4 regions of the Paenibacillus sp. BGI2013 genome follow, and region 2 is predicted to be linked to each of the others. Evidence: riboswitches for the same ligand, from Rfam matches in the RefSeq annotation. Region 2 holds a riboswitch; each other region holds the start of a gene.

Region 1 (3,143 bases), on a different contig from region 2:
AAACTCGCCGAAACGTATGACTTTATATATGCAGCTGTTGGGTGGCATCCCGTAGATGCGATCACAATGCAGGAGGGCGATTTGGAGTGGATTGCATCTTTATGCAAGCATGAAAAAGTGGTTGCGATCGGTGAGATTGGATTGGATTATCACTGGGATACTTCACCAAAAGAGATACAGCATCGCGTATTACGACAACAAATTGCTTTGGCGCGTGAAGTGAACATGCCAATTGTCATCCATAATCGGGATGCACATGAGGATATCATAAGAATTTTGCGTGAAGAGAAGGCGGGCGAAGTTGGTGGTGTGATGCACTCGTTCTCGGGCAGTTGGGAAACAGCAAAAAGTTGTCTCGATATGGGCTTCCATCTCTCCTTCGGAGGACCGATCACATTCAAAAATGCAAAGCAGCCCAAAGAGGTGCTGGAGAAGGTTCCTATGGACCGGTTTTTCATTGAAACAGATGCTCCATATTTGACACCTCACCCTTATCGTGGGAAGCGAAATGAGACAGCGCATGTACGTCTGGTTGCAGAGGCAGCTGCGGAAATTAAAGGCATTTCGGTGGAGGAAATTGCTGCAATAACAACCAAAAATGCCATGGAACGATTTGGGATTCGGTAAAAAAACGAGCAAATGAGGTGAAAAAGGCAGGTAAGCGGAGGTAATTTGCCCTTTGATCCAAATAAATCAAGAATATTACAATATTTTAACCAAATATTCAGAAAAACGTACTTGATCAACGCTTTACAACATGCATCAAAACAGGATATCATCTTTTCAGTGAATTGTTGTGCGGAAAATTGGACAGATGTTCGGGGGATGAACAAAGGGACACTTTCCGATGAAACAACATTACTTTCATGAATCAGTCTCGCTGAGTCTCCGTTATCGGAGAGCGGGGGAACCAATAGGGCTTAAACATCGGTGTATTTGGCCGATGCGCAACGTTCGCTGACCCAAAAGCAGCGAAGGGAACTGCGAAGCCGTATTTGATTTCTTCTTTGGGTCTCGGGGTGAATTCAAGGGCGTCCGCCATGAGCGGGTGACCCAAGATAGGGCGGCTCTCTTTCGCCCGAACCCGACAGCTAACCTCGCAAGCGGAAAAAGAGAGGCAACCTCGTGCATGAATTTCCGATATTCAGAATCATTCGGAAGCCACGAAAGAGTTCCTCTTACACTCTTTCTTTGGCTTTTTTGTTTTTGAATAAAAGAAATATTGTCATCATACGGTAGGTATTCAGGAGGATGACATCATGTTGCGAAGATTGATTCATGGTGCAGAACCGGATTATGTTGGTCCAATCTGTGTTCTGTAGAAAATTTGGTATAGTCACGTCAAAGACATCATGCATTACTTTAGACGGCGAGGCTATGAAGGAGGACGGAGAAGTGGGCACATTCCAACCAGAAGAGACCCATGAGTCACGATCATCCAGTAAGTCTTTCGCGTTGCGGTGGAAGCATGAGAACATGCGTCAAATGGCATTGATCGCGATTTTCTCAATTGCGCTTACAATCATGATCTTGTTAGTCGTTTACGGTCAGGCCGGGAAACAAATTTCACTGGTTATTGATGGCAAAGCTCAGGTGGTAGAGACTCGTACAGGAATGCTTCAGGAAATGCTGGAGGAGCAGTCGATCACAGTCAGCCCTCACGATAAGGTATCCATGTCCATGAATGGGGCGATTACAGATGGAGACCGAATCGTTATTGAGCGGGCCGTTCCAGTTAACATTACGGCAGACGGAGACACCAAGACTCTGTATACAACCGATTCATCGGTAGAAGATGCAATTCAAAAATCAGGTATTCAAGTTGAAAGTAATGATAAAGTGTATCCGGCGCTTGGAACTGCGATCAAAGCGGAGATGAAGATCCGTGTAGTGCGCGTAACAAAGCGTACAGTGGAAGTAGAGCAACCGATCGCTTACAAAGTCATTAAAACGGCTGACCCTAGCTTGTACAAAGGGGATAACCGAGTCGTTGTGAACGGCAAAGAAGGCACAATTGTACAGCATATCGAAAAGGTATTTCAGGATGGAGAATTGGTCTCCAAAAAAATGGTCGGCAAATCTGTCGCGAATAATCGTGTAGATAAAGTGATCGCTGTCGGCACCAAAGCAAAACCGGTCGTGAAAGAACCTGAGATTCAGACCGTATCGGCTCAAACGTCAACAACCAAAAAGGCTACAACAACGAACTCGAAGAAAACATCTGCCTCGGGCAGCAAAGTGATTACCGTATCCGGGACTTCTTTTAAATACTCCAAAGTACTTAAAAATGTATCCATGACTGCCTACTCTTCCGAAGAGCCTGGCATTGGAACTAAAACAGCTTCCGGTACTCGTGTAACGGAAGGGCGCACCATTGCGGTTGATCCCAAAGTCATTCCAATTGGCTGGTGGGTATATATCGAAGGTCTGGGATTCCGTCGTGCGGAAGATACAGGCGGTGCCATTAAAGGCAACAAAATTGATGTGTATTATGACAGTGTGAAGCATGCCCTGAATTTTGGACGTAAGAAAGGCAAGACGGTCTACGTGATCGGTCCGGTGAAGCCGGAAGCGAACTAAAATCGTTTTACTTTGAAATGGGAATGCTATAAAATAGTTGCATGAATGATTCATGCGGAATATGCGGCGGAGGAGTCTGAATTCAGTCTCCCCCGCCGTTTGGCAGAGAAGAGGATATTCCTCTTCTTTTTGCGTTAGAAAGGAAGAAATGGAACATGATAAAAGAAGTCATTGTGGTGGAAGGCCGTGACGATACGGTAGCTATCCGTCGGGCCGTGGAAGCCGATACCATAGAAACAGGTGGATCAGCCATCAACCAACGCATTCTGAAGCGGATTGCGCTTGCTCAGGAGAGACGGGGAGTCATTGTACTGACAGATCCGGATCATGCTGGCGAACGCATTCGTAAAATCATTGCGAACAAGGTGCCTGGCTGCAAACATGCCTTCATTCCGGAAGCCGATGCAACGCGCAAAGGGGACATTGGGGTGGAGAATGCCTCACCAGAGGCGATCCGTCATGCTCTGGCGCGCGTACATACTTCATACGAAGGTGCTCCGAGCCTGATCGATTGGGAGGACCTGATCGCGGCAGGACTTATTGTGCATCCGCAGGCTGCTGCA
Region 2 (3,143 bases):
CTCACACAGCTCTTGTTCTTTATGCCCAGGAATATGTACTGTCATCCCGCTTACGCGCTCATGATCCACGTAGAACGTGGCTACTGCGCCAATATGTGCCTTTCCTCCGGTAACGAGAAAAACCTTATCTTCTCCTGCTTCAATCACCTGTAAACGTATGGATTTCAAATCATATGTACTCATACCCATCCACCTATCCTTTTCTATATGTTATATATGGAGGAATTATGGCTGTCATGAGCTAAATCGGCAATGAAACTTCTCACACTGCGCATATTTTATGGAGCTCCCGGGCATACCAAGGAGAACGTCATTTTGGAAAAGGAGGCCGTTATTATGCGCGTACGCCTCATTATGCTAATGGTTATCGTTATTTTTCTCGGAGGATATCATGCTCCAGTTTCATCGCGGGATGTTTCAAGCCCGCCAAGTGAATCCGTATCAGGTTCGGATTCTGCGGAAGAAGAACAACTGACATTGGGACAATTACGTCAAAAATATGCCGATACGTTCAAAACCAATGGTCCTTCAACCAAGAAGGTTGCACTGACTTTTGATGATGTACCTGATCCACGATTTACTCCACAAGTGCTGGATGTATTGAAGAAATACAATGTCAGAGCTACATTCTTTATCGTGGGTAGTCGTGCTGAGAAACATCCGGATCTGGTGAAACGCATCGTTAAGGAAGGGCATATGGTTGGTAATCACAGCTACAATCATCCTGAATTCAGTAAGCTGTCGATGAATGCCTTTCGCAAACAAATTTTACATACCGGGGATATTATTCGACGTTTGGCAGGATATACGCCCAAGATGATTCGGCCGCCTTATGGAGACATTAATGAAGAACAGCTGAGATGGGCTGCCAAACAACACTATAGCATTGTGAACTGGAACGTAGACTCCCTGGACTGGAAAGGCCTTTCAAAGGAACAGGTGAAAGATAACATCCTCTCTGCCGTGAAACCTGGCTCCATCGTTCTGCAACATGCTGGAGGCGGTGTAGGATCAAACCTGAACGGCACGATTGAGGCTTTGCCTGAAATCATTGAGGAATTGCGTAATCGGGGATATGAACTGGTCACCTTGGACGAAATGTTGGGATTGCCAAAGGCCAAAGATTAAGATGAACGTGATAGAAAATAAATTAGAATATTAAAAGGGTGCTGTTCAATCGCGAATTAGCGACTGGCAGACACCCTGTTTGAATTCATTTAAAATGTTATTTTCTCTCTACTTCAGAATGTACAGCTCGATATCCTGAAATCCAAATGAGCTTACAGACTGTTTGCTACCGGGGATAAAGATATCAATCCGGTGACCTTTGATTGCACCACCCACATCCCGCGCTGTGGCTACAAAAGCCTGTTTTGGCAATCCTGGATGGCTATGACCAGTTACCAGTACTTTGGTTCCGAGTGGAATTACACTTGGATCAACTGCAATCGTGCCCAGTTCAAGGTCATTTCCGAAATAATCGACTGCACCCCATCCTCCATTTTCAGACGGATCTGCAGAGTATGCCGTTGCTTTCACGTTAACGGCTTTGCTGTAATCGAATGTTTTACCCCAGGCTTGAACCACTTTGTTATCTGCGTTAACGTCCAAACTTGCTGTGGTAACTGTTTTGGCTGGGGTCTTGCTCTCCGTTGCCGCAGCGGCTGCAACATTGTTTGCCTTACCGGGAATCGTAATTTTCAAACCACCATAAATGTTGTAAGCCGAAATGTCGTTGTTTGCTTTAACCAACGTGTTGAGTGCTACTCCATATTGTTTTGATAAGGTGTAGAAGGTATCCCCTTCTTTGGCCACATGAACTGAATCGGCGTGAGCCGGAACGGCTTGAATGAGCATTGCTGTTGTCATTAATGCTACTGCTGTTTTGGCTATACGTTTCTTGTTAATCATGGTCTTCCTCCCTCATTGTGCCTGCGAAGTTAGTTGTCGGATTCGGATGAGGAGCCCACCCTATAGGTTATTCGTTACATTTGAAACGTTATGTACCCAATTCACCCCAAGCAGTGTGCTGTAGATCTTCCCCCTGCACAATCTGCATCGTTACATCCCCCACACTCCCTGTCCGGAAGTTTCGGCAGAGTTCAATATATCACAATTTTGTAACCTGAACTTGTAGTAATTCTTACCAAATGGTTTTTAGCATGTCATCAACTGTAAGAATACTGGATAATTCAGAAAAGTTGGCGAACCGACTTCTTTATATTTGGTAACAGAAAAGTTACTTTTCCGAATCCACACGTGATTATTATCCATAAAAAAATAGCGTTACCGACTCGAAGTCAGTAACGCTATTTGATCACATCGTTTAGAGTACTTTCGCAAGAAAATCACGTGTACGTGAATTTTTGGGTGCTCCAAACACCTCATCAGGTGTTCCCTCTTCCACAATAACCCCGCCATCCATGAACAGGATTCGGTCTCCCACTTCACGTGCAAAACCCATCTCATGTGTTACGATGACCATCGTCATTCCGCCTTCTGCAAGACGTTTCATGACATCCAGCACTTCACCGACCATCTCAGGGTCCAGTGCCGACGTAGGCTCGTCAAACAGCATCACATGCGGCTGCATGGCCAATGCTCTAGCAATGGCGATCCGCTGTTTCTGTCCACCAGACAGCTGATTCGGGAATGTATCTTTTTTATCGTACAAACCCACGGTGTTAAGCAGATCAGAGGCAATTTTCTCCGCTTCCTGAGTGGATTGTTTCTTCACTTTAATCGGAGCAATCGTGATGTTTTGCTGTACCGTTTTGTGTGGGAACAGGTTGAAGTGCTGGAACACCATGCCCATTTTCTCACGAGTTGCGTTAATGTTATGCTTGGGGTCCGTGATTGACACGCCTTCAAAATCAATCTCTCCTGAGGTAGGCTGTTCCAGCAGATTCAGACAACGCAAGAAAGTACTTTTACCTGAACCGGAAGGACCGATGACCACGACAACCTCACCTTTGCCAATCGTCACGTTTATGCCCCTAAGCACATCGTTATTTCCATAAGATTTGTGTAATTGTCTAACGTCTATCACTTGCACTCAACTTCCTTTCCAGTCGTCCCAGCAGCTTGGACAAAATGAACGTCATTACAAAGTAGATGGCTGCTGCAATTAGAAACGGACTCAA
Region 3 (3,143 bases), on a different contig from region 2:
TATTTTATATAACTTATCGTGTTATTTATGTGGCGAAGTGCAGGGAGGACTATATAAGGAAGGACTATATATAAATGAATCAACAAGATCGGCTCAAGCCGGAAAAGAGGGGATCAAATCTAATGATATGCAGTTCATGGGTAAAGATGACGAGATTATGCGATTTTTGATGAAAATGCCTAGCTGAAAAAGAAGTATTAAATAATACTTTACTTTTAGTTCTGAACCCGGTATAATCAATTCTGTTGCCGATTATTTACGACATGCGGTCGTGGTGGAATGGCAGACACGCTATCTTGAGGGGGTAGTGGGCGTATGCCCGTGGAGGTTCGAGTCCTCTCGACCGCATCATATGAACGATTAAAAAGAAGCTTTCCATTAATGGGAAGCTTCTTTTTTTTGTCTTTTTCGAACAGTATGACATCTGGGTTGAAAAAAGGCCATCCATTACCGGAGGAATGTTGCTCTACCTTCCGGCTACGGGTGGCCTGTGTATTATTTTTGCAGCAAATTCTTGATATCTTCTTCAATCTTGTCCGGTGTTGTTTTGGGAGCATAACGTTTAATGACCTGTCCGTTCTGATCCACGAGGAATTTGGTGAAATTCCATTTGATTGCTTTGGAGCCGAGCAGGCCAGGAGCTTCTGTGCTCAGGTGTTGGAAAAGAGGGTGAGCGCTTGAGCCGTTCACATCAATTTTCTCAAACATGGGGAAGCTCACGCCATAATTCATCTGACAGAACTCGGCAATATCGTCGGAAGATCCTTTTTCCTGTGCAAACTGGTTGCTTGGGAAACCAAGCACTTCAAATGGAGCATCTTGAAATTTGTCTTGCAATTCTTGCAGACCTTTGAATTGAGGGGTAAGGCCGCATGAGCTTGCCGTATTCACAATCAGGAGCACTTTGTCACGGTAGTCGGACATTTCAACTTCTTGACCGCGAAGGGTATTCACTTTGTAATCGTAGACTGTCATCTAAATCGCCTCCATTTATTTACTCTTATATCTTCTATTATATTGGTTGCAATTAAATATTGCAAAACTAATATGGTGTTAAAAGAATCAAAACAGGCAAGTTGTGCAGAATACGTGAATGAATTGCGAAGTGATTTACGCCAGAGTGAGAATTAGATAGCCTTGAAGAGATAGATAGAGTATAACTTTGTTGTAAGCGTTATTATGGATAGGAATTGGCAAAAATCTGCCGATTTGGTGATCTGGGCGGACTTTACACCGACATGGCATGGGTGTATGATTCATAACGTAATTTCAATTTAAACTAAAATGTACTTGAAAAACGAAACAAACGATAATATCGCTCGATCTTATCCTTAAGATATACGAACGATGTTTTAATCGCTGAGTTTCCATTCATTGATGAGTGGAAAACGGGGGAACCAACGGAATGCGCTGTCCAGGACAGTGGGCATTCATGGGGTGAATTTTCCGGTGACAGCCGGAAATAGGGCGACTCTCGCGCCCGAATCCGTCAGCTAACCTCGTAAGCGTTAAAGGGAGAGGCAACAAGCCGTACGCTGGTTCATGGTGTTTTCGCCATGGGTTATTTAAGAAGCGTTCGGGAGGCCTTGGTCCCCCACGCTTCTTTTTTGTTGTCTTTTCACGCCAAGGGAGGAACGAATGATGGATACTGAGATGGTCTTAGTGACTGCTCCAAATGAAGCAGGACGCAAATTTATCAAATTGCTGATGTACAAAAAAATGCCGTTTGCCGTTCTAACCAACAGTGCAGGGGAAGAGCGAAGACTCCGTAGAATCGGAGTAGAACATGTCATTCGCATGAATACGGCTGCAGCTCAAAAATGGTTTTTGCCGCAGGGCAGCGTAGGCAACGTGTTTATTTTCGAGAACAGTCTGAATCTGACCTGTCGTTATTTACAGATCTGCCGTTCATGGACATCGAAATCCCTGTGCGTCATTACGGAGCAGAGTCATCCTAAGGGCATCTATCGGGGCATGGGCGCAGACCGGATTGTATATTCGCTCAATGGGGAAGTTGGCTTTCTCCTCAATGGTTAATGCCATAGCTTCTGATTGCTCAGGTGTAAGGTGCCTGTTATAATTGAATGTATTAGAATCAATTTCAGAATTCACTCAAGGTATTATGAAATTGATTCATCGATAAACGGAAGTTTGAGGAGACTCATGCAGGATGGTGAGTCTTCTTTTTTATGGTTTCTATAGGTTGTTCAAAAAGTCCGCTTTTGATTACGAAGGATGCCTAACGGCATCATCAGCATCGAATATGAAATTCAGCCGAAATGTCCGTGGCTCACGTAGTTTTCCCTACGCTCCGCTACTCCATTTCTAGCTTCATTCCATCTTCTTGGTACTGAAAACCAGACTTTTTGAACTCGATTAGGATCAGGAATCACCTGTGGCTTACAAGGAGGAATTGGCGTGCCGGATGTAGGTGGATTGAAATGGTTGTTTTTTGATGTTGGAGATACGCTGGTGGATGAATGGGAGCCGGTTGATGATATTATCGGACAGTTTGTCCGTGAAGCTTGTGCTTTGGGGTATCCGGTGACAATTGAGGCGGTACGCGAACTGTTCGCGAGCTGTTACCGAAAATATGAGCAATGGCCTATGAGAGTGGCGATTCGCACATTTGTTGAAGACGAGGGGCATCAAAAACAGATTCAGGACAAGCTGAAGTTTCAAAAAGATCTTGAACGTCCTTTTCCTTCAGCAGATTTTGTTCTTCAGCAGTTGTCACGGCATTATCGCATTGGCATTATTGCCAATCAGAGTCCTGGAACGGAAGAGAGACTGGAGAGTTACGGCTTGCGGAAGTATGTTGATGTTCTGGCATGTTCAGCTGAAGAAGGAGTGTCCAAGCCAGACCCTGAGTTATACGCTGTGGCCTTGAAGCAGGCAGGTTGTGAACCGGAGGAAGCCGTCATGATCGGAGATCGGATCGATAACGACATTATACCTGCTCGGAATCTGGGCATGCGTACGATTCGAATTATGCAGGGTTACGGAAGATTCCAGCCAGATCTATCGGATGACAAACGTGCGGATTGGACTGTTGAATCATTGGATCAACTCTTGCCGTTACTGATGCCAAATCAGGATTAGATTCAGATGGTTGTTTATTGGATTGCAACAATAAAGGCTGA
Region 4 (3,143 bases), on a different contig from region 2:
ATCCTCTCTACCTATGTGAAGAAGTACCGCTTCAAACATCCCACTTCGGCTGATTTTCAGAAAATTGTGGAACAAGTGACCCGCACTTCCTGGTCTGATTATTTTGATCAATACGTCTATAGTAACGGGATGGCTGACTTTGCTGTAGAGAAGATTCGTGTTACGCCCGTACAGAAAGACGGTCAAACATTGTACGAGTCATCCGTGACGATCGCAAAAAAAGGTAGTGATTACAGCGCCGTTCCTGTTCGCATTGCTTTTGAAGACGGGCATATCCTCACCAAGCAATGGAATGGCAAAGAAGATCGCATCACGTATAAATTAACTCACACATCCCCCGTATTCTGGGCCATGACCGATCCCCTGTACTCGATCGTGCTGGAGAACCGCCATATGAACAATTTCCTGAAATCCGGACTGGATGAGCAGACGAAGTCCCGCTGGAGCATGAGTGTAACCAAACTAATAGAAGCCATATTCGGAGGTCTGTCATGGTGAGGTGGAAACGGTGAAAGCGAAAATACGTGAAGGCTGGTTTCTCGTCCGTCAGCATATGTTCATTGCCGCACTCTTATTTCTCTATCAACTCATTTGGGGATATTTCTTCTATCGAATGGTACAATCGGCCGTCATCCCACTGCTCCTTCGCTATCCAGATGCTGATGCCGGTGAGCTGAGTACACTTTTGTTCAAAATGGAAAGTCAACTTAACCTGTCTACCCATCCGGAGGTTCATCGTTATCTATGGATTCTCGGGGGCATGCTGCTGGTTCGCATGTTGATCAGCCCCCTCATTCAGGCAGGACTGCTCTACTCACTTCAGCACTTTAATTCTACAGAAGAGCGTATCCCCTTTGTCCGCGGAATCAAAAATCTGTGGAAACCGATGCTACTGCTCCACACCATACGTACATTATTGATACTTCTGCCCGCCTACTGGCTCATACCGAAGCTTTACTCAATTCTCATGGACGGATTTCATTCCCTTCAATTACTTTTGCCTGGTATACCTTATGTTGCTTCCTGGATTGTATATGGTTGGATCATCCACCATGTCATACTCTACATGCAGTTCGGTGTTTCGGCACCAGAAGGAGAAGGCGGGGCTCACGGTACCCTCAAAGCCCTCTGGATTGCACTGCGTCATCTCATCGCCGTAATCGGCATTGCACTCCTGCTGGGCGGAGTACACCTACTCGTCTTTGGGGCATTCACTACAGCCTCATGGTTATTAACGGGACTTACCGGACTTATACTACAACAGACGTATCCACTTGCCAGGTGTCTATTGAGTCTGTGGAAAATATGCAGCCATTTCCGATTATGGCAGTCCAAAATATCCAAAGGTGAGAGCAGATAGTTTAAAAATTGTTACCATCACATGTTAAACTCATGGCCTAATATGTACTTATAAATAGGCAAACCTCAACCTTTCCCCGTCAAAGGTCGAGGTTTTTTTTGCTAAATTTGTTGCTAAACGTTGCCAAAGCCGTACTCCTCTGTTACAATAATCGCAGTGAGTTTTTAGTAACAACTTTGTAATATTTACATTCATATTTGTAACTACTTAAAATTAAATCGTCATTTCTTGATTTCGCAGGTGCATAACTAGCATAGCCAAATTCCTGGCACCTGGGAAGCGGGGGAACCAGTTATGGGTGAATTGATCTTGCTACAGAGGGATCATAGGGGACCTTCAACCGAATCCTTAAGCTAACCTCGCAGGCGTTGGAAGGGGAATATCTCTTGTTCAAGAAGAAATTAACCGCAGCTGTACTTAGCATCACATTCGCTTTATCGCTTGGTGCAGGTAGCGCATTCGCAGATTCAAAGATGGACAAAGTAATTGATTCAGCAATGGGAACTACATATCAAAGTGGAGGAACAACGCTCAACGGCTTTGACTGCTCCGGATTTACACGGTATGTATTCGACAAGTTGGGTATTGATTTGGCACGCCAATCCAGTTCCCAATTCGACATGGGCGATTCCGTATCCCGCATGGAAATGAGAGCTGGCGATCTGGTGTTCTTTAATACAACAGGTAAAGGCGTATCCCATGTAGGAATTTTTGTAGGGGATGGAAAGTTCGCACACTCCTCTTCTTCCAAAGGCGTTACGATCAGTGCATTGAGTGAAAACTATTGGGCCAATCGTTATGTTGGCGCAAAACGGATTATGAGCACGGACGCATATGAATCACTGGCCCTTGACTAGGGACAAGCTGAGCAACATGATGCTGTAACCATTAAACATACTGGAACGAAGCAAGAAGCATAACAGAACCGCCCGGTACATTCTCCGCAGGAATGTATCCGGCGGTTTTTTTGTGCTTCAATCCTTATTCATGTTGCAAGTTATACTCGGGGCATATCCTGCGACATCAACAGGTTCATTTTGCGTTCGTTCGTCCGTGCCCTTATGATGTTTTTACCCATCCCGTTATAATATAAACGAAATTACCGGAACTTTTGTTTCATTTTTTTTCTTGGGAAGGAAGACTTGCTAAATGAACATCACTTTTGTAGAGTGGACAAAGAGTTCTGTTTCAAGGAAAGGAGCATGCAGGTGTATGAAGGAAACCCCTGTGACGTTTCACGTTGTACCCATGCGAGAAGAACATGCGGAGCTTATCTGCAGTTGGCAGTATGATCCGCCTTACAATATCTACAGCTGGCTCCCCTGGGAGCAGATGAAAGCTCTGGAAGTGGAATTCGGAGATGCACAGCTGCGGCAGGAGCAATATGCGAGCGTCCTGGATCAGAACGATCGTATATGTGGGTTTGCTCAATACTTCCCACTTCAAGGGGTAACCCGGATTGGCCTTGGCATGCATCCAGAGCTGTGTGGTCAGGGTCAAGGGACAGCTTTTGTCACTGCCATTGTACAGGAAGCCATTCGCCGAAATCCCACGAATGAGATTGATCTGGAAGTACTCACTTGGAATGCTCGTGCCATTCAAGTCTATCTGAAGAGTGGATTTGTCACCCATGATACATACGAACGGCAGACCCCAACCGGCTTGAAGCCCTTTCACTGTATGGTTTATGAAGGGCCTCGCGGTTAGAATCCATTGCAAAACAACCAAATTTGCCCCTTGTTATGTGATTAGTTCAAAAAATTCCCACAAAATGCTATGATGT

The links. Region 2 has a riboswitch for cyclic di-AMP ahead of CXK86_RS10770 (3D domain-containing protein). Riboswitches for the same ligand answer to the same signal wherever they lie in the genome.
Region 1: it holds a riboswitch for cyclic di-AMP, as region 2 does, so the genes downstream of both, CXK86_RS29370 (resuscitation-promoting factor) here and CXK86_RS10770 (3D domain-containing protein) in region 2, are expected to answer to the same signal.
Region 3: it holds a riboswitch for cyclic di-AMP, as region 2 does, so the genes downstream of both, CXK86_RS16395 (hypothetical protein) here and CXK86_RS10770 (3D domain-containing protein) in region 2, are expected to answer to the same signal.
Region 4: it holds a riboswitch for cyclic di-AMP, as region 2 does, so the genes downstream of both, CXK86_RS31225 (C40 family peptidase) here and CXK86_RS10770 (3D domain-containing protein) in region 2, are expected to answer to the same signal.

What each region holds. Positions count from the first base shown of each region.
Region 1 is NZ_PJFA01000020.1:15,220-18,362, forward strand. It holds gene CXK86_RS29365 (TatD family hydrolase) at 1-627, shown strand, start outside; cyclic di-AMP (ydaO/yuaA leader) riboswitch at 869-1,122, shown strand; gene CXK86_RS29370 (resuscitation-promoting factor) at 1,396-2,580, shown strand; gene rnmV (ribonuclease M5) at 2,736-3,143, shown strand, end outside.
Region 2 is NZ_PJFA01000003.1:759,103-762,245, reverse strand. It holds gene lpdD (prenylated flavin chaperone LpdD) at 1-183, opposite strand, end outside; gene CXK86_RS10775 (polysaccharide deacetylase family protein) at 337-1,128, shown strand; gene CXK86_RS10770 (3D domain-containing protein) at 1,237-1,911, opposite strand; cyclic di-AMP (ydaO/yuaA leader) riboswitch at 1,914-2,108, opposite strand; gene CXK86_RS10765 (amino acid ABC transporter ATP-binding protein) at 2,327-3,049, opposite strand; gene CXK86_RS10760 (ABC transporter substrate-binding protein/permease) at 3,036-3,143, opposite strand, start outside.
Region 3 is NZ_PJFA01000006.1:102,317-105,459, reverse strand. It holds tRNA gene CXK86_RS16405 (tRNA-Leu) at 266-348, shown strand; gene CXK86_RS16400 (glutathione peroxidase) at 496-975, opposite strand; cyclic di-AMP (ydaO/yuaA leader) riboswitch at 1,348-1,523, shown strand; gene CXK86_RS16395 (hypothetical protein) at 1,642-2,037, shown strand; gene CXK86_RS16390 (HAD family hydrolase) at 2,419-3,102, shown strand.
Region 4 is NZ_PJFA01000026.1:18,028-21,170, reverse strand. It holds gene CXK86_RS31235 (M1 family metallopeptidase) at 1-498, shown strand, start outside; gene CXK86_RS31230 (hypothetical protein) at 509-1,360, shown strand; cyclic di-AMP (ydaO/yuaA leader) riboswitch at 1,606-1,743, shown strand; gene CXK86_RS31225 (C40 family peptidase) at 1,747-2,217, shown strand; gene CXK86_RS31220 (GNAT family N-acetyltransferase) at 2,573-3,067, shown strand.